Regions from separate parts of the Streptomyces sp. NPDC051064 genome, predicted to be linked through region 3. Evidence: riboswitches for the same ligand, from Rfam matches in the RefSeq annotation. Region 3 holds a riboswitch; each other region holds the start of a gene.

Region 1 (6,064 bases), on a different contig from region 3:
GGCCTGCCGCACGTCGTCCGCGACGACCTCCTCGCGCCCCGCCCACGCGGCCAGCGCCGTCGCGGTGCGGGCCATGACGATGTCGGCGCGCATCCCGTCGACCTCGAACGCCGCGCACGTCGCCGCGATCTGCCGCAACACGCCGTCGCCGAGCACCACATGGGGAAGCAGGGCGCGCGCGGCGACGATCCGCTCGCGCAACGCGGCCTCCTCGTCGGCCCACCGCGCGGCGAACCCGGCCGGATCGTCGTCGTAGGCGAGCCTGCGCCGCACGACCTCGACGCGCAGGTCCGTCTCACGCGAGGCCGCCACCTCGACGGTCAGCCCGAAGCGGTCCAACAGCTGGGGGCGCAATTCGCCTTCCTCGGGATTCATGGTCCCGACCAGCAGGAAGCGCGCCGCGTGACGGACCGAGACACCCTCCCGCTCCACGTACGAGGCACCCATGGCCGCCGCGTCGAGCAGCAGGTCCACCAGGTGGTCATGGAGGAGATTGACCTCGTCGACGTAGAGGATCCCGCGATGGGCGTCGGCGAGGAGCCCCGGTTCGAAGGCCTTCACGCCCTCCGAGAGAGCCCGTTCGATGTCGAGGGCGCCGACCAGCCGGTCCTCCGAAGCGCCGACCGGAAGCTCCACGGTCCGCGCCGGCCGCGACACGCCCGTACCCGTCTCGTGGGGACCGTCGGGACACGCCGGATCGGGTGCTCCCGGGTCGCACGAGAAGCGGCACCCCGACACGACCCCGACCTCGGGCATGAGCGCGGCGAGCGCGCGTACGGCGGTGGACTTGGCGGTGCCCTTCTCGCCGCGGACCAGGACCCCGCCGACGGCGGGACTGACCGCGTTGAGCAGGAGTCCTAGCCGCAGGTCGTCCTGTCCGACGATGGCGGTGAAGGGATACGGCGTACTCACAGGGCCTCCTCTGTCGCAACCACAACTGCATGACCGGGCGCGGGCGGCGCACCCGGCGGGATGAACGGCAGCCCCTTCGGCGCGCCGGTCTCGATCAGCCGCCACAACGCGTCCGTGTCCGCGTGTTCCTCGATCAGATCCCCCAGCCGGTCCAGCTGTTCCTCCCGCAACGCCCCGAAGCTCGTGTCCGGCGCCGCGGTGAACCGCCGCCCCGCGGCCCGCGCGACCTCGCCCAGGAACGCCCGCCGGAACGCGTCGCTCTCCAGCGACCCGTGCCAGTGCGTCCCCCAGACCGAGCCGACCCGGCACCCGTCGAGGAACGGCTCGCCGCCGCTCACCTCGGCGACCCCGTGATGGATCTCGTAACCCTCCACCGGCTCCCCGAGCGCCGACCCGACGGGCCGCCCCAGGACCTTCTCCCGGCCGAAACGGACGCGTACGGGCAGCAGCCCGAGCCCCTCGACCAGTCCGGCCCGCGACTCCACGTCGTCCTCGATCCGCTCACCCAGCACCTGGAACCCGCCGCAGATGCCCAGCACCGGGCGGCCCTCCGCAGCCCGCCGCAGCAGGGCGTCGGCCAGCCCCCGCTCGCGCAGCCACGCCAGCGCCTTCACGGTGCCCCGCGTCCCGGGCACGATCACGAGGTCCGCGTCGACGAGCTCCTCCGCCCGGTCCACGAACCGCACCACCACACCCGGCTCGGCCGCCAGCGCGTCCACATCGGTGAAGTTCGACATCAGCGGCACCGCGCACACCGCGACCCGCAGCACGTCCTCGCCGTGCGGCGGCGCCACGACCGACTCCCGCACGGTGCCGCGCATCGAGACGCGCAGCCCGTCCTCCTCGTCGATGCCCAGCCCGTGGGCGTACGGCAGCACCCCGTACGTCCGCCGCCCCGTGAGCCCGAGCAGCATGTCGAGACCGGGCTCCAGCAGCGACACGTCACCGCGGAACTTGTTGACGAGGTATCCCGCGACCAGCGACTGGTCCTCGGGGCTCAGCAGCGCCGTCGTGCCGAAGAACGAGGCGAACACACCGCCCCGGTCGATGTCGCCGACCACCAGCACCGGAAAGCGCGCGGCCCGGGCGATGCCCATGTTCACGATGTCCGTCCGCCGCAGATTGATCTCGGCAGGACTGCCCGCCCCCTCGCAGATCACGGCGTCATACGTGCCCCGCAGCTGCTCCAGACAGTCCACGACCGTCCCCAGCAGCGCCTCCTGGCGACCGCCGTGGTAGCCGCGCGCACTCATCTCGCCGACCGGCTTCCCCATCAGGACGACCTGGCTCGACCGGTCGCCGCCGGGCTTGAGCAGCACCGGGTTCATCAGCGCGGACGGCTCCACCCGGGCGGCCTGCGCCTGCATCGCCTGGGCGCGGCCGATCTCCGCCCCCTCCCGGGTGACGAACGAGTTCAGCGACATGTTCTGCGCCTTGAACGGCGCGACCTTCACCCCCCGGCGCACCAGCCACCGGCAGATCCCTGCCGTGACGACGCTCTTGCCCGCGTCCGAGGTGGTCCCCGCGACCAGCAGCCCGCCGCTCATCCGACTCTCCGTCCCATGGCCAGCCGCCCCGCCGCGCACACGGCGAGGGCCAGCACACTCACCCGGCGCGACAGCCGCACCGCGCGTTCGATGTCCGTGACCCGCACATCCCGGCCGGCCTCGCCGTTGAGCACCGGCCGGTGCTCGACCCGCCCGCCGTACGCGAGGGTGCCGCCGAGCCGTACGCCCAGCGCCCCCGCGAACGAGGCCTCCACCGGGCCCGCGTTGGGGCTGGGATGCCTGCCCGCGTCCGCCCGCCAGGCCCGGACCGCCTCGCGCGGGCGCCCCCCGGCGGCCACGGCGAGCACGGCGGTGAGCCGGGCCCCGGGCCAGCCGGCGGCGTCGTCGAGCCGGGCCGACGCCCAGCCGTAGCGCCGGTAGCGGGGCGACTTGTGCCCGACCATGGCGTCGAGCGTGTTGACGGCCCGGAAGGCCACCAGCCCGGGCACTCCTCCGAGCGCGCCCCACACGAGGGCTCCCACGACGGCGTCGGAGGTGTTCTCGGCGACGGACTCCACCACGGCGCGGGCGATCTGCTGCCCGTCCAGCGACTGCGGGTCGCGGCCGCACAGATGCGGCAGCCGCTCCCGGGCCAGCTCGATGTCCCCGGCGGCCAGCGCCCCGCCGATGGCGCGGGCCTCGCGCCCCAGCGAGGTGCCCCCGACGACGGACCAGGTGGCGGCCGCGGTCAGCGCCACGGCGGCGGCGGGACGGTTCCGGGCGGCACGCGCGGCCAGGACGGCGGCGCCCGTGGCGCCCCCGGCACAGACGAGCGTGTGCAGGACGCCCCAGCCGCGGTGGTCGCGCCACAGGCGGCGCTCGGCGCCCGCCGCTGCACGCCCGAAGGCGGCGACGGGGTGGCCACGCCGGGGATCACCGAACAGCAGGTCGCCGATCAGGCCGGCGGCGGCTCCGTACGCGAAGATGCGGTCGGCTCGCACCGCTCAGCCGGCCGTCGCGCCTCGGAGGACCTTCGTGACGGGGGGTGAAGCGACCGACGCAGGGCAGCCAGACATGGCGTATGTCCTCACTCAGGGTCCGCGCCCTGGTTCGACGTGACCGGCGACGAGAGTCTCCTGGCTTCCGGATCCGCAGTTCCTCCGGCCTTCCAGCCCGCGGTGGCGGGCCGTGACTTCCGTGTGGAGGCTGCTCCCCGGTGACAGTGGCGGGACCGCGCCGGATTCGCACCGGCTTCCTCTCCTGTCGCCGTAAATGGCTCCGGCAGTCCACCATGCCCCGTGAACGCCCGTCAACCTGCCGTTGACCTGCGAGGCTTCAATGTGCTCAGACGCACACCGGGCCGGACACACGTGGTGTGTCCGGCCCGGGCGGGAGTCCGCGTGGGAGCGGTCAGGCGACGATCAGATAGATCCCGTACGCGACCGCCGCCGCGCACAGCCCGAAGCAGGCGTACGCGCCGGTGCGCACCAGGCCGTTGGCACCGCCGCCGCCCTGCGCGGCCGACGTCTGCCTGGCCATGCCCGTGATGCCGAGGGTGAAGAGGCCGACCAGTGCGACGGTGACCACGAGGCTGACGCCGAAGACGGACGCGAGAGCTGCCCAGTCGATGTTCATGCGGATTCGTCCTTACACCGTGGCCGGGTCGGCCGGGGTTCCGGCCGTCGTGGCCGGGGCCGAGATGGTGGTCTTGAGCTCCGGTACGACGGCACCGGCGGGCGGCGGGCTGACCGCGGAGACGGCGGTGGTGACGACGCCCGCGGGCTCGGCCTCCGCGTTCACGTTGGTGTGGTCGACCGGCTTGCGGCGCGACAGCAGCCAGATGGCTCCGGAGCCCGCGACGAGGAGGACGGCGACCACCCCGACGCCCCAGGGCCCCTGCTTGGTCAGGAACTCGGCGCCCGCGCCCATCAGACCGGCGGCCGGCAGGGTCAGGCCCCAGGCGACGAACATCCGGGTGGCGGTGGACCAGCGGACCACGCCTCCCTTGCGTCCGAGACCCGCGCCCATGACGGCACCGGAGCAGGACTGCGTGGTGGAGAGGGAGAAGCCGAGGTGCGAGGAGGCCAGGATGACCGTGGCCGCGCTCGTCTGGGCCGCGAAGCCCTGCGGCGGACGCAGGTCGGTGAGGCCGCTGCCCATGGTGCGGATGATGCGCCAGCCGCCGAGGTAGGTGCCCATCGCGATGGCGATACCCGCGGAGGCGATGACCCAGACCGGCGGGTTGGAGCCGGGAGAGAGGACGCCACCGGTGACCAGGGCCAGGGTGATGATGCCCATGGTCTTCTGCGCGTCGTTGGTGCCGTGGGCGAGCGAGACGAGACCGGCCGAGGCGATCTGGCCGGCGCGGTACCCCTTGGCGGTCGACTTCAGCTGCGCCTCGTCGGTGATCTTCCGGTTGAGGCGGTACGTCAGCTTCGTGGCCAGCAGCGCGGCGAGACCGGCCACGACCGGGGCGGCGATCGCGGGCAGCAGGACCTTCGTGACGACGGTGCCGCCATTGATCGAGGACCAGCCGGCCGACATGACCGCGGCGCCGATGAGGCCGCCGAAGAGTGCGTGGGAGGAACTGGAGGGCAGGCCGACCAGCCAGGTCAGCAGATTCCACAGGATCGCGCCGACGAGCGCCGCGAAGATGACCTCGGTTCTGAGGCCGTTCTCGTTGATGATCCCGCCGGAGATGGTCTTGGCGACCTCCACCGACAGGAACGCGCCGACGAGGTTGAGAACGGCGGACATGGCCACCGCTGTCTTGGGCTTGAGAGCGCCGGTCGAGATGGTGGTGGCCATCGCGTTGGCGGTGTCGTGGAAACCGTTCGTGAAATCGAACACGAGAGCTGTCACGATCACAATCGCGAGCAGCAGCGTGATGTGTTCCATTTACCCAGGCAATCGTTCGACGTCAGTGGCACGTGGAACGTAAGCAACCAGGGTGAACGGAAGATGAACTGGGCAGGGCGGCACGGTGACCCCAACCGTGTGCACCGGTTCCGCTTGTGTGCGCGAGGGGTGGGCCCGACCGCCGCCGCCGGTGCGGGGCCCGGCGCCGCCCGATGCGGGGGATCTTGACCGGGACCGATTCGCTCCGTCGGGGAGACATCGGTCACGTGACTCTAGGATTCCCCGTATGGGTGACATGGATGAGCGTGCTGTCGAACAGGCGTGGGACGGTGTCGTCGCGACGGCCCGCAGGACGGCGGCGGACGGCCTGGTCGTCGGAACCTCGGGCAATGTGTCGGCCCGGGTGGGCGACATCGTCCTGGTCACTCCCAGCGGGGTGCCCTACGACCGGCTCGGCCCCGGGGACGCCGTCGGCGTCGACCTCGAAGGACGCCAGGTCCTCGGCGACCTGGTGCCGACCAGCGAACTCCCGCTCCATCTGGCCGTCTACCGCGGCAGTGACGCCGCGGCGGTCGTCCACACCCACGCCGTGCACGCCACGGCCGTCTCCACCCTCGTCCCCGAGGTGCCGCTCATCCACTACGCCGCCGCCCTGCTCGGCGGCCCCGTCCGCACCGCCGCCTACGCGCGCTACGGGACGCCGGAGCTCGCCGACAACATGCTGGCCGCCCTGCGCGACCGCACCGGCTGCCTGCTGCGGAACCACGGCACCGTCACCTACGGGCGCACCCTCGACGAGGCCTACG
Region 2 (6,064 bases), on a different contig from region 3:
TGCGCCTCGCGGGCGAGGTGGAGGAACTGCTCGCAGCACACGCGCTGTTCGCCGTCTCCGGGGACGGCTCGTCCCCCGCCCTCGCGCCGCACAGCGTCATCGGATCGCACGACGAGGGCAGGCCGGGCGTCCTGGCCCGTCTCAGCGGACCGGTCGAATACGGCGGACAGGCCGAGCCTCCCACCCTGGAGGAGCTCCTGCTCGCCTACCTGCGGTCACCCGACGCGCCTGCGCTGATCGCCCCCGGCGCCCGCGTCGGCGACATCCACGACATCATCACCCACGACCGGACGAAGGCTGTGACCGCATGACCACGCTCACTCACGACCCGGCCCGTACAGCGCCCACCGGCCCGGCACGCAACCACTGGATCCCCCGGCTCGGCGGTCCGGTCTGGCTCGTCTGGCGCCAGCACCGCGCCGCGTTCTGGACGCTCATCGCCGCCATGCTCCTCGGCGTGCTCGTCATGGTCTATCTGCGCGGGCAGACGATGGACTTCCTGGCCGCCCAGGACCCGACCTCGCGGAAGTCGGGGGGCCTGCCACCCGAGTTCGAGACGTACGTCAACCGTCTGCACAGCATCGGGAGCTACCTCAGCTACATCCCCGTTCTGGCCGGTGTCCTGCTCGGGGCTCCGCTCATCGCGGGCGACCTGGAGACAGGAACCGCCAAGCTGGTGACCTCGCAGTCCGTCAGCCGACTGCGGTGGCTCATCACGAAACTCGCCGTTCCCGCCGCGATGCTCGCTCTGTCGACCGGCGTGCTCACCGCCGTCCTCACCTGGTGGTGGAACCCGCTCAAGGGGCTTTCCGACGCCCTCATCTGGACCTCCTTCTTCAGTGTCACGGGGGTCGTACCGGTGGCCTACGCCCTGCTCACGTTCACCGTGGGCGTGGCGGTCGGCCTGCTCCTGCGCCGCACGCTGGTGTCGATGGTGGTCACGCTCGGCATCGTCGTGGCGATCGGGTTCGTCTGGGACGAACTCTGGCGGAGCCTGGGACACATCATGTCGGTCAGCACCGACAAGGGCGTCGGGCCCGGTGCGGTACGGCCGGAGCTGCCTGTCCAGGCGGAGCAGCAGGGACAGGGCACCTACTTCCTCACCGGCTCCGGAGACCGCCTGGACTGGACCACCTGCCTCGACCAGGTGGAGAACGACCGGGCGCACACCGCCTGCCTGGAGTCCAAGCACGTCATCGGCTGGTCCATGGACTACCTCCCCGTCTCCCAGATGCAGACGATGCAGTGGCTCGGAGCCGGCATCATGCTCGCCGTCGCCGCCGCCGTCGCCACCTTCGTCATCCTCTGGGGGCGCAAGCGGCTCCTGTGACCCGTGGCCCCCGGGGCCGGGGGCTCACCGCGCGGTCCGGAGGACGCCCGGACCGGTTGGCGGGGAGCGGGCGCCGCGTGGTGGACTTCGTGTACGGACGGAGAGAGACGGTGGCGCAGGGCATGGCCGATCACAGCACGGACCACGGGTATCTGCTGGACAACCAGCAGTCGGAGGCAGGCATCCGATTCGGTGCGCTGTCCGAGCTGTTCGATCCGGTGACGTTCCGGCACGTCGACCGGATCGGCATCACCCGGGGCATGCGGTGCTGGGAGGTCGGGGCGGGCGGCCCCTCCGTGCCCGCGGGTCTTGCCGAGCGGGTCGGAGCAACGGGGCAGGTGGTCTGCACCGACATCGACGTGTCCTGGGCACGCGAAGCCGCCTCCGAAGTCGTCGAGGTCATGCGCCATGACGTCGCCGCCGACCCTCCGCCGCCGGGTGGCTTCGACCTCGTGCACGCCCGGCTGGTCCTGGTGCACGTCGTCGACCGCGCGGAGGCGCTGCGCCGCATGATCCAGGCGCTGCGACCGGGTGGTGTGCTGCTCCTGGAGGATGCCGATCCGGGGCTGCAGCCTCTGCTGTGCCCGGACGAGTCGGGCCCCGAGCAGCGGCTCGCCAACCGTCTGCGCTCCGGGTTCCGTGAGCTCATGGCCGCACGCGGTGCCGATCTCACGTACGGCCGGACACTGCCCCGGCTGCTGCGCGAAGGCGGCCTCGACGACGTACAGGCGGATGCCTACTTCCCGATCACCTCGCCGGCCTGCACCGTTCTCGAGGCAGCGACGGTCCGGCAGATCCGTGGCCGGCTCGTGGCGGCGGGGATCGCGACCGACGAGGACATCGACCGCCACCTGTCCAACGTCGCCACCGGACGACTCGACCTGGCGACGGCCCCCTTGGTCTCCGCCTGGGGGCGCCGCCCGTAGAAGGCGCGCGCCGGCGCGGGCTGTCGTCCGCGGTGTACGCCGACCCGCCGAGCAGGCCGGACTCCTGGGCAGGCTGCGCAGCCCCGCCTCATCCGCATGTACGACACGCTGACGGTCGACCACCCGGACGGCCAGGAGCCGGACGGCGTCACCGTCGTGCGGGAGTGCCTGGCCCCCACGCACGAGCGACGCGAGGCCGGAGGACCGTGACGGTTGCCGCCGCGATCCCCCGCGCCGTCCGTCGCGGCCGTCGGCGCGGGAGACCACCGGGCCCCGCCCGGCAGGGCCGGTGGCGGCCCTCGGTGACCTCAGGCCCGCTTGTCATCGTCCCCCACCTGGCACTACTGTCGCCACGCCTTGGTGAACGGGAAATCGGTGTGATGCCGGTGCGGCCCTCGCCACTGTGATCGGGAAGTCCGGCTCCGGCCCTCGCGGGCAGCCACTGGGTCCTTGTGACCCGGGAAGGCGGAGTTCGGGCGGTGGTACCCGTAAGCCAGGAGACCGGCCAAGGCACTTCAACCATCCACGAGGTGCTGGAGAGGGTCTGCTGAGTCATGCACATTGCCGAGGGTTTTCTGCCTCCGGCGCACGCGATCGCCTGGGGTGTCGCGTCCGCGCCGTTCGTCGTCCACGGAGTCCGGTCACTCACGCGTGAAGTCCGGGAGAACCCCGAGAGCACGCTGCTTCTGGGGGCTTCCGGGGCCTTCACGTTCGTTCTTTCCGCATTGAAGATCCCCTCCGTGACCGGGAGCTGCTCGCATCCCACGGGCACGGGGCTGGGGGCCATCCTGTTCCGTCCGCCGATCATGGCGGTCCTGGGCACCATCATCCTGCTGTTCCAAGCGCTCCTGCTCGCCCACGGCGGGCTGACCACGCTGGGTGCCAACGTCTTCTCGATGGCGATCGTGGGGCCCTGGGCGGGGTACGCGGTCTACAGGCTGCTGCGCCGGTACGACGTGCCGCTGATGGTGGGGGTGTTCTTCGGCGCGTTCGTCGCCGACCTGTCGACGTACTGCGTCACGAGCGTGCAGCTGGCGCTCGCCTTCCCGGACCCGAGCACCGGCTTCCTGGGCGCGCTCGGCAAGTTCGGCTCCATCTTCGCGGTCACCCAGATCCCACTGGCGGTGAGCGAGGGGCTCCTGACCGTTCTGGTCATGCGGCTCCTCGTGCAGTCCAGCAAGGGAGATCTGACCCGGCTCGGTGTGTTCCTCGCCGGCAGGCGGGACCGGACCAGGACGGCCGAGACCGAGGCGGTGGCCCGATGAACAGGAACACGAAGATCAACACCCTTCTGCTGCTCGTCGTGGCCGCGCTGGCCGTCCTGCCGCTGGCCCTCGGCCTCGGCGACGACGAGAAGGAGCCGTTCACAGGCTCCGACGCCCAGGCCGAGACGGCGATCACCGAGATCGATCCCGCATACGAACCCTGGTTCTCCCCGCTGTACGAACCACCGTCCGGCGAGATCGAGTCGGCGCTGTTCGCCCTCCAGGCCGCGTTGGGCGCGGGCGTCCTCGCCTACTACTTCGGTCTGCGACGCGGGCGCCGCCAGGGCGAGCTGCGCGCGAGCGTGCAGCAGGACGGCTCCGGCGCCGGGGAACCCGCGGCCCGGGGGGACTGAGACTCGTGCTGCCGATCGACGCGGCGGCGCACAGCAGTCGCTGGCGCCGCCGCCATCCCGTGGACAAAGCCGTACTCGGTCTGGGACTCACCATTCTGGCGATCTCGCTGCCGCCCTGGCCGGGAGCCGCACTGATCCTCCTCACCGCCGTCACCGTGCTGCTGGGGCCGGCCGGTGTACCCGCCCGCCAACTCTGGCGGGCCTACCGGGTTCCCCTGGGTTTCTGCGTGACCGGGGCGGCCACACTGCTCGTACAGGTCGGCGGGCCGGAGGGACTCGTGACACCGGCCGACGGGGGGCCGGTCCGTGCCGGGGAACTGCTGCTGCGCACCTCGGCGGCGTCGCTCGGAGTGCTGCTGTTCGCCTTCACCACCCCGATGTCCGACCTGCTGCCGCGCCTGGTCAGGGCGGGGGTGCCGGCGCCGGTGGTGGACGTCGCCCTGGTGACGTACCGCATGAGCTTCCTGCTCCTCGACTCGGTGCGCCGGGTCAGGGAGGCCCAGGCGGCCCGGCTCGGGCACACCACTCGGGCCGCCGCCTGGCGGTCGCTGGCGGGGCTGGGGGCCACCGCGTTCATCAGGGCCTTCGACCGCGCGGCACGGCTCCAGACCGGGCTCGCCGGGCGTGGTTACGACGGGACCCTGCGCGTCCTGGTCCCCGACGCTCGTGTCTCCGGCCGGTTCGTGGCCGTGAGCGTCACCCTGCTCGCGACCCTCATCGTGCTGACGCTCGTCCTGGAAAGGCCCCTCTCATGAGCGAATCCGTACTGCTCGCCCTGCGGGGCGCGTCCTTCGCGTACGAGGACGGCCCTGCCGTGCTCAGCGGCCTCGACTTCGAGGCGCGGGCGGGGCGTGCGCTCGCCCTGCTCGGCCGGAACGGCAGTGGGAAGACCACGCTGATGCGTCTGCTCAGCGGCGGGTTGCGCCCCCGTGAGGGGCAGTTGACGGTGGAGGGCCGCCCGGTCACGTACGACCGGAAGGGCCTGACCCGGCTGCGCACGACGGTCCAACTGGTGGTGCAGGACCCGGACGACCAGTTGTTCGCCGCGTCCGTCTCCCAGGACGTGTCCTTCGGACCGCTGAACCTCGGGCTGCCCGACAGCGAGGTGCGGGCCCGGGTGGACGAGGCGCTGGGCGCCCTCGACATCACGGCGCTGGCGGACCGGCCCACCCACCTGCTCTCGTACGGGCAGCGCAAACGGACCGCCATCGCGGGCGCGGTCGCGATGAGGCCCCGGGTGCTGATCCTCGACGAGCCGACCGCCGGACTCGACCCGGACGGTCAGGAGCGGCTGCTCTCCACGCTGGGCACCCTCCGGGAGAGCGGCACCACCGTCATGATGGCCACGCACGACGTCGACCTGGCCCTGCGCTGGGCCGACGACGCCGCGCTCCTCACCCCCTCGGGTGTCCGCGCCGGGCCGGCGCCGGCAATGCTCGCCCGTACGGATCTCCTGGAGGAGGCCGGGCTGCGGCTGCCGTGGGGCATCGCGACCGCCCGACTGCTGCGCACGCACGGCCTGCTGGACACGTCGACGCCCGGTCCCCGCACCCCCGAGGAACTCGCGGGCTACGCCTCACCCGCCGACGGGAGGGGGCAGGTCACCGCCCGCCGGTGAGGGGTCAGATCACGCGGAAGAGGTCGCCGGCGGCATCCACATCGGTGAGGTCCTCGATGCTGCGGCTCGCAGTCGCTCCGCCGTGTCCTGTGCGCCCATCGCCATCTCCCTGATCGAGAACCCTGCCCGGGGCCGGAGGGTTACGGGCCCGCCGGTCCGCGGCCATCATCATGCCGACCGGGGCAGGCGCCATTTCGCACGTCCTCGACAAGGGGAATGAACAAAACGCGAGGGCGAGTTCCGTAAGCCGGTTCTCGCCCCCGCCGTGGGAAGAGACTCCGAGCGGGGACCAGTCCGCGTCGCCGCCTCGATGCCGGCGCCAAGGCCGTAGCCACGGCGACGAGGCACGAAGAAATACTTTCGGCGAACGCGACAACGAGCAGGAATTGAGATCCTTGAGGTCCGGGCCGAACGGGCCGGGCTTTCCTGCCGACGGTCCGGAAGCGCGAATTGATTTCCCGCACGCAGCCGACGGCTTACGTCGAACCCGGCCTTCCACACGCTGTCGATGTTCTCGGCCCCTCGGGGAGTGCCCAGACCAGAACCCCGGAGCTGCTCGCTCCGGGCAGCCA
Region 3 (6,064 bases):
CTCATCCATCAGCAGGACGGCGACATTGTTCAGCATGACGGCAGTGTGGCAGCAATTCGATGGTGTGTGACAGTCCTGCCACTGACCAAATCCTGGCGCGCGGACGACAGTAGAGCCATGAACACATTCCTGAGCTACCTGGCCGTAGCCGCACTTTTCGCCCTCGTCCTGCTGCCCGCCGTTCTCGGCCTCGCACGGGAGCGCCGGATCGACCGCGAACTGAGGGACGCGCAACGGGGCCGGGGGGACACACCCCCGGAAACGGCAGGCGCCGCGCAGCCGCTCACAGCCACGCGGCGCCCTTACATCAGGTCCTGGGCGCGGATCTAGAAGTCGTCGTCGAAGCCGACCGAGCCCTCCACCGCCACCTGGTACGCGGAGGGGCGCCGCTCGAAGAAGTTCGTCAGCTCCTGCACCCCCTGGAGCTCCATGAACGAGAACGGGTTCTCGGAACCGTAGAGCGCGGGGAAGCCGAGCCGGGTGAGCCGCTGGTCGGCGACGCACTCCAGGTACTGGCGCATCGACTCGGTGTTCATCCCCGGCAGGCCCTCGCCGCACAGGTCGCGGCCGAACTGCAGCTCCGCCTCGACAGCCTCCCGCAGCATGTCGGTGACCTGCTGCTGGAGCTCGTCGTCGAAGAGGTCCGGCTCCTCCTTGCGGACGGTGTCCACGACCTCGAAGGCGAAGTTCATGTGCATCGTCTCGTCACGGAACACCCAGTTGGTGCCCGTGGCGAGACCGTGCAGCAGACCGCGCGAGCGGAACCAGTAGACGTACGCGAACGCGCCGTAGAAGAACAGCCCCTCGATGCACGCGGCGAAGCAGATCAGGTTGAGCAGGAAGCGCCGGCGGTCCGCCTTGGTCTCCAGCCGCTCGATCTTCTCGACCGAGTCCATCCACCTGAAGCAGAACTGCGCCTTCTCGCGGATCGAGGGGATCTCCTCGACCGCGTCGAAGGCCGCCGCACGGTCCTCCGGGTCGGGCAGATAGGTGTCGAGCAGCGTCAGATAGAACTGGACGTGCACGGCCTCCTCGAACAGCTGACGCGACAGGTAGAGCCGCGCCTCGGGCGAATTGATGTGCTTGTAGAGCGTCAGCACCAGGTTGTTGGAGACGATCGAGTCACCCGTCGCGAAGAACGCGACCAGCCGGCCGATCATGTGCTGCTCACCGGGTGAGAGCTTGGCGAGGTCGGCGACGTCGGAGTGCAGGTCGACCTCCTCCACCGTCCAGGTGTTCTTGATCGCGTCCCGGTAGCGCTCGTAGAAGTCCGGGTAGCGCATGGGGCGCAGGGTCAGTTCGAAGCCCGGGTCGAGCAGGTTCTTGTTCTCGGACGTGGTCATCACTGGCAGGCCTCGCAGGACTCGGGGTTTTCGAGGGAGCAGGCGATCGCGTCCGCGTCGGGAGCCGTCGCCTGCTGTACGGGAACGGTGGCAGCGGCGGCGGCCTTGCCGGAGGCCGCGCGGGCGATCCGGGTCGCCGGGCGCGACCGCAGGTAGTACGTCGTCTTCAGCCCCTGCTTCCAGGCGTACGCGTACATCGAGGAGAGCTTGCCGATCGTCGGCGTCTCCAGGAACAGGTTGAGCGACTGGCTCTGGTCGAGGAACGGCGTACGGGCAGCCGCCATGTCGATCAGGCCGCGCTGCGGGATCTCCCACGCCGTGCGGTACAGCGCCCGCACCTCCTCGGGGATCCAGGCGAAGCCCTGCACGGAGCCGCTCGCCTCGCGCAGCGCCTCACGGGTCCGCGCGTCCCAGACGCCGAGCCTCTTCAGTTCGTCGACCAGATAGGCGTTGACCTGGAGGAACTCTCCGCTGAGCGTCTCGCGCTTGAAGAGGTTGGAGACCTGCGGCTCGATGCACTCGTACACCCCGGCGATCGAGGCGATCGTCGCCGTCGGCGCGATGGCGAGCAGCAGCGAGTTGCGCATGCCGGTCTTCGCGATCCGGGCGCGCAGCGCGTCCCAGCGCTCCGGCCAGTTCAGCTCGGTGGCGTAGTGGTCCGGGTGCAGGACGCCGCGCGCCGCGCGGGTCTCGGACCAGGCGGGCAGCGGGCCGGACCGTTCGGCGAGGGCGCAGGAGGCCTCGTAGGCGGCCAGCATGATCCGCTCGGAGATCTTCGTGGAGAGCGCGCGGGCCTCGGGGGAGTCGAACGGCAGGCGCAGCTGGAAGAACACGTCCTGGAGGCCCATCGCGCCCAGGCCCACCGGGCGCCAGCGGGCGTTGGAGCGGCCGGCCTGCTCGGTCGGGTAGAAGTTGATGTCCACCACGCGGTCGAGGAAGGTCACCGCCGTGCGGACGGTGGCGTCCAGCCGCTCCCAGTCGATGGTGCCGTCGGCGACGAACGCGCCCAGGTTGACCGAACCGAGGTTGCAGACGGCCGTCTCGCCGTCGTCCGTGACTTCGAGGATCTCCGTGCACAGGTTCGAGGAGTGCACGACGCGGCCCGGCTCGGCGGTCTGGTTCGCCGTGCGGTTGGAGGCGTCCTTGAACGTCATCCAGCCCTGCCCGGTCTGGGCGAGGGTCCGCATCATCCTGCCGTACAGCTCACGGGCCGGCAGCGTCTTGCGGGCCAGCCCCTTGGCCTCGGCGGTGCGGTAGGCGGCGTCGAACTCGTCGCCCCACAGGTCCACGAGCTCGGGGGCGTCGGCCGGGGAGAACAGCGACCACTCCGTGTCCGCGTCGACGCGGCGCATGAACTCGTCCGGGATCCAGTGCGCCAGGTTGAGGTTGTGCGTACGGCGCTGGTCCTCGCCGGTGTTGTCGCGCAGCTCCAGGAACTCCTCGATGTCCGCGTGCCACGTCTCCAGGTAGACGGCTGCGGCACCCTTGCGGCGGCCGCCCTGGTTCACCGCGGCGACCGAGGCGTCGAGCGTCTTCAGGAACGGCACGATGCCGTTGGAGTGCCCGTTCGTGCCGCGGATGAGCGAACCCCGGGCGCGGACACGGGAGTACGAGAGCCCGATGCCGCCCGCGTGCTTGGAGAGGCGCGCCACCTGGTGGTAGCGGTCGTAGATCGAGTCCAGCTCGTCCAGCGGCGAGTCCAGCAGGTAGCAGGACGACATCTGCGGGTGGCGGGTGCCCGAGTTGAAGAGGGTGGGGGAGGAGGGCAGGTAGTCGAGCCGGTTCATCAGGCCGTACAGCGCGGCCACTTCCTCCAGAGCCCGCTCGGAGGTGTCCTCGGCGAGCCCGGCGGCGACGCGCAGCATGAAGTGCTGCGGGGTCTCGACGACGTCGCGGGTGAGCGGGTGGCGCAGCAGGTACCGGCTGTGCAGCGTCCGCAGCCCGAAGTAGCCGAAGCGGTCGTCGGCGCCGTCGGCGAGCGCCTGGTCGACCAGTGTGTCGAGGGCGGCGGCGTGCAGCGTGACGAACTCGGCCGTACGGTCCGCGATCAGGCCCTCGCGATGTCCGACGGCGACCGACGCGGAGAAGGAGACAGCGCCCTGGCCGGCGGCCTCGTCCGCGATGGCCCTGGTGAGGAGCCGGGCGGCGAGCCGGGAGTAGGCGGGGTCCTCGGAGATCAGGCCGGCGGCGGCCTCGGTGGCCAGCGAACGCAGCTCGGCCTCGTCCGACCGGGCGTTGCGGCCGCGCAGTGCGGCGGCGGCCACCCGTCCGGGGTCGGTGTCGGGCAGATCGGCGGTGAGGCCGGTCAGGGTCCGCAGCAGTGCGGTCCCGGGCGCGTCGGTCGTGCGGCCTTCGGATTCCGTGGCGGAAACCGGGTCGGCTGGCGCGATGGTCACTGGGGCTATCCCTCGCTCGGCTCAGGGCCTGCGGGAGCGGGGCAGCCGGGCACGGCGGTGCCCGGGGAGGGGCAGCACGGCGCACAGCGTCCACCGGCCCTCCGCGGGGCCCGGACGTATCGGCGCCCGGTTCGGTCGAGCCGGGCGCACTGTCGACAGGTCTTCGGACTTCGGGGTGCGGATGAGCACACCGATCACACCGTTGCGGGACAGTTCCGGATTCTCACCGGATTCCCCTGCGGCGACAGCGAGGTCGAGCATACATGTGGGGGCTGCCGATGGAAGAAGCCCCCACATCTTGTGTCGTGAAGGGTCAGAGCTCCAGGCGGAATGTCAGGAGCGCGAGCTCCGGCAGGGGGTACCAGTCCCGCTCAGGAGTCCGTACGAAGCCGAGGCGGCGGTATATCCGATGGGCGCCCAGCATGGCCGGGGCCGTCGACAGGACGATCCCCGAGACGCCCTCGGCGGCCCGTGCCCGCTCGACGCAGGCCCGTACGAGCGCCTCGCCCGCGCCCCTCCCACGGGCCTCCGGCGAGACGGCCAGCATCCGGAACTCGGCCTCGTCCTCCCCGGCGATGTCCGCCCACGGGCTGCCCGGCGCGACGTAGGTGACACCACCCAGCAACCGGCCGTCGGCGTCCAGCGCGACCAGCACCTCGGCCTCGGCGGCCCGCCGCCCGACCGCGCGGAGCTGTTCCAGGTAGGGGTCGTCGGCGCCGAAGTCCAGGAGTCCGTCGCCCAGATACGCCTGCGCGGTGATCTCGCCCAGCTCCTCGAACTGAGCTGGCAGGGCCGGCCTGATCGATAGGTCCATGGGCGGCAGTCTGCCCCAGGGGCCGGGTGCGGCGCGCCCCGGTTTCGGAGGCCGACGGCCCCCGGGGGGGCCTGATACGACTCCGTCCCGGCAGGGCGGACCCTGCCGGGACGGACGTCGTGCGTCGGCGCGACCGCTGTGGGGTCAGCGGCCGCCAGGGGCGCCCGCCGTGGGCGCCGGGTCGCCGGGGGCGCCCGCCGTGGGCGCCGGGAGCTCGACCTTGACGCCGGGGTCGCCCGCGTCCGCCGTGTAGTCCGACGGGGAGGTCTCGTCCACACCGGCCGGCGCCTTCACCGCGTGGAGGACGACGGTCAGCACGAGCACGACGACGACGTTCAGCACGAACGCGGTGAGACCGATGTAGCCGATCTCGCCGAGGCCCGGGATCTCCTTCGAGGACCCGCCGAAGTGCTTCTGGGTCGGACTGGCGACGCCGTACGCGGCCGCCGTGCCGTAGACCATGCCGACCGCCCAGCCGGCGATCAGGGCCCAGCGGTGGAACCACCGGGTGAAGAGGCCGCCCACCAGGGCCGGCATCGTCTGGAGGATCCAGATGCCGCCCAGCAGCTGGAAGTTGATCGCGACCGTCTTGTCCATGGTGAGGACGAAGGCGAGCGCGCCGACCTTGACCAGCAGCGAGACCAGCTTGGAGACCTTCGTCTCCTGGGCCGGGGTCGCGTCAGGCTTCAGGAAGTCCTTGTAGATGTTGCGGGTGAAGAGGTTCGCCGCGGCGATCGACATGATCGCGGCGGGCACCAGGGCACCGATGCCGATCGCGGCGAACGCCACGCCCGCGAACCAGTCCGGGAACATGTTCTCGAAGAGCTGCGGAATGGCGAGCTGGCCGTTGTCGACCTTGACCCCGGCCGCGATCGCCATGAATCCGAGCAGTGCCAGCAGACCCAGCATCAGCGAGTACAGGGGCAGGATCGTGGTGTTGCGCCGGATCACCTCACGGCTGCGGCTGGAGAGCGTCGCCGTGATCGAGTGCGGGTACATGAAGAGCGCCAGCGCCGAGCCCAGGGCCAGGGTGGCGTATCCCCACTGGCCGGAGACCCCGGGTGCGAGCCCGGCCACCGGTTTGCCGGCCGCCTCGTTCGCGGCGGAGAACTTCTCGCCGGCCGCGGCGAAGATGTCGTCGAACCCGCCCAGCTTGATCGGGATGTAGATGATCGCCACCGCGATGACCAGGTAGATCAGCCCGTCCTTGACGAACGCGATCAGCGCCGGTGCGCGCAGCCCCGAGGAGTAGGTGTACGCGGCGAGGACGGCGAAGGCGATGAGCAGCGGCAGGTCCTTGATGAACCAGTGCGTGTCCTCGCCGCCGCCGACGCCCATGACGTCCAGGACGGCCTGGATGCCGACCAGTTGGAGCGCGATGTACGGCATCGTGGCGAGGATGCCGGTGACGGCGACCGCCAGCGAGAGCCCCTTCGAGCCGAAGCGGCCACGGACGAAGTCCGAGGTGGTGACGTAGCCGTGCTTGTGCGACACCGACCAAAGACGCGGCA

Evidence for each region. Region 3 has a riboswitch for cobalamin ahead of ACIBCU_RS10500 (ribonucleoside-diphosphate reductase subunit alpha). Riboswitches for the same ligand answer to the same signal wherever they lie in the genome.
Region 1: linked by a shared signal. The riboswitch ahead of ACIBCU_RS00300 (cobalamin biosynthesis protein) and the one ahead of ACIBCU_RS10500 (ribonucleoside-diphosphate reductase subunit alpha) in region 3 are both predicted to bind cobalamin.
Region 2: linked by a shared signal. The riboswitch ahead of ACIBCU_RS33085 (energy-coupling factor ABC transporter permease) and the one ahead of ACIBCU_RS10500 (ribonucleoside-diphosphate reductase subunit alpha) in region 3 are both predicted to bind cobalamin.

What each region holds. Positions count from the first base shown of each region.
Region 1 is NZ_JBITFK010000001.1:50,851-56,914, reverse strand. Features, by position in the region: gene ACIBCU_RS00310 (putative cobaltochelatase) at 1-912, opposite strand, end outside; gene ACIBCU_RS00305 (cobyric acid synthase) at 909-2,459, opposite strand; gene ACIBCU_RS00300 (cobalamin biosynthesis protein) at 2,456-3,400, opposite strand; cobalamin riboswitch at 3,529-3,658, opposite strand; gene ACIBCU_RS00295 (hypothetical protein) at 3,810-4,034, opposite strand; gene ACIBCU_RS00290 (inorganic phosphate transporter) at 4,047-5,297, opposite strand; gene ACIBCU_RS00285 (class II aldolase/adducin family protein) at 5,545-6,064, shown strand, end outside.
Region 2 is NZ_JBITFK010000011.1:138,177-144,240, reverse strand. Features, by position in the region: gene ACIBCU_RS33100 (ABC transporter ATP-binding protein) at 1-311, shown strand, start outside; gene ACIBCU_RS33095 (ABC transporter permease) at 308-1,330, shown strand; gene ACIBCU_RS33090 (methyltransferase domain-containing protein) at 1,453-2,256, shown strand; cobalamin riboswitch at 2,576-2,781, shown strand; gene ACIBCU_RS33085 (energy-coupling factor ABC transporter permease) at 2,811-3,521, shown strand; gene ACIBCU_RS33080 (energy-coupling factor ABC transporter substrate-binding protein) at 3,518-3,874, shown strand; gene cbiQ (cobalt ECF transporter T component CbiQ) at 3,880-4,629, shown strand; gene ACIBCU_RS33070 (energy-coupling factor ABC transporter ATP-binding protein) at 4,626-5,492, shown strand; gene ACIBCU_RS33065 (hypothetical protein) at 5,497-5,685, opposite strand.
Region 3 is NZ_JBITFK010000002.1:782,063-788,126, forward strand. Features, by position in the region: gene ACIBCU_RS10485 (GlxA family transcriptional regulator) at 1-36, opposite strand, end outside; gene ACIBCU_RS10490 (hypothetical protein) at 118-330, shown strand; gene ACIBCU_RS10495 (ribonucleotide-diphosphate reductase subunit beta) at 327-1,343, opposite strand; gene ACIBCU_RS10500 (ribonucleoside-diphosphate reductase subunit alpha) at 1,343-3,739, opposite strand; cobalamin riboswitch at 3,876-4,012, opposite strand; gene ACIBCU_RS10505 (GNAT family N-acetyltransferase) at 4,053-4,553, opposite strand; gene mctP (monocarboxylate uptake permease MctP) at 4,698-6,064, opposite strand, start outside.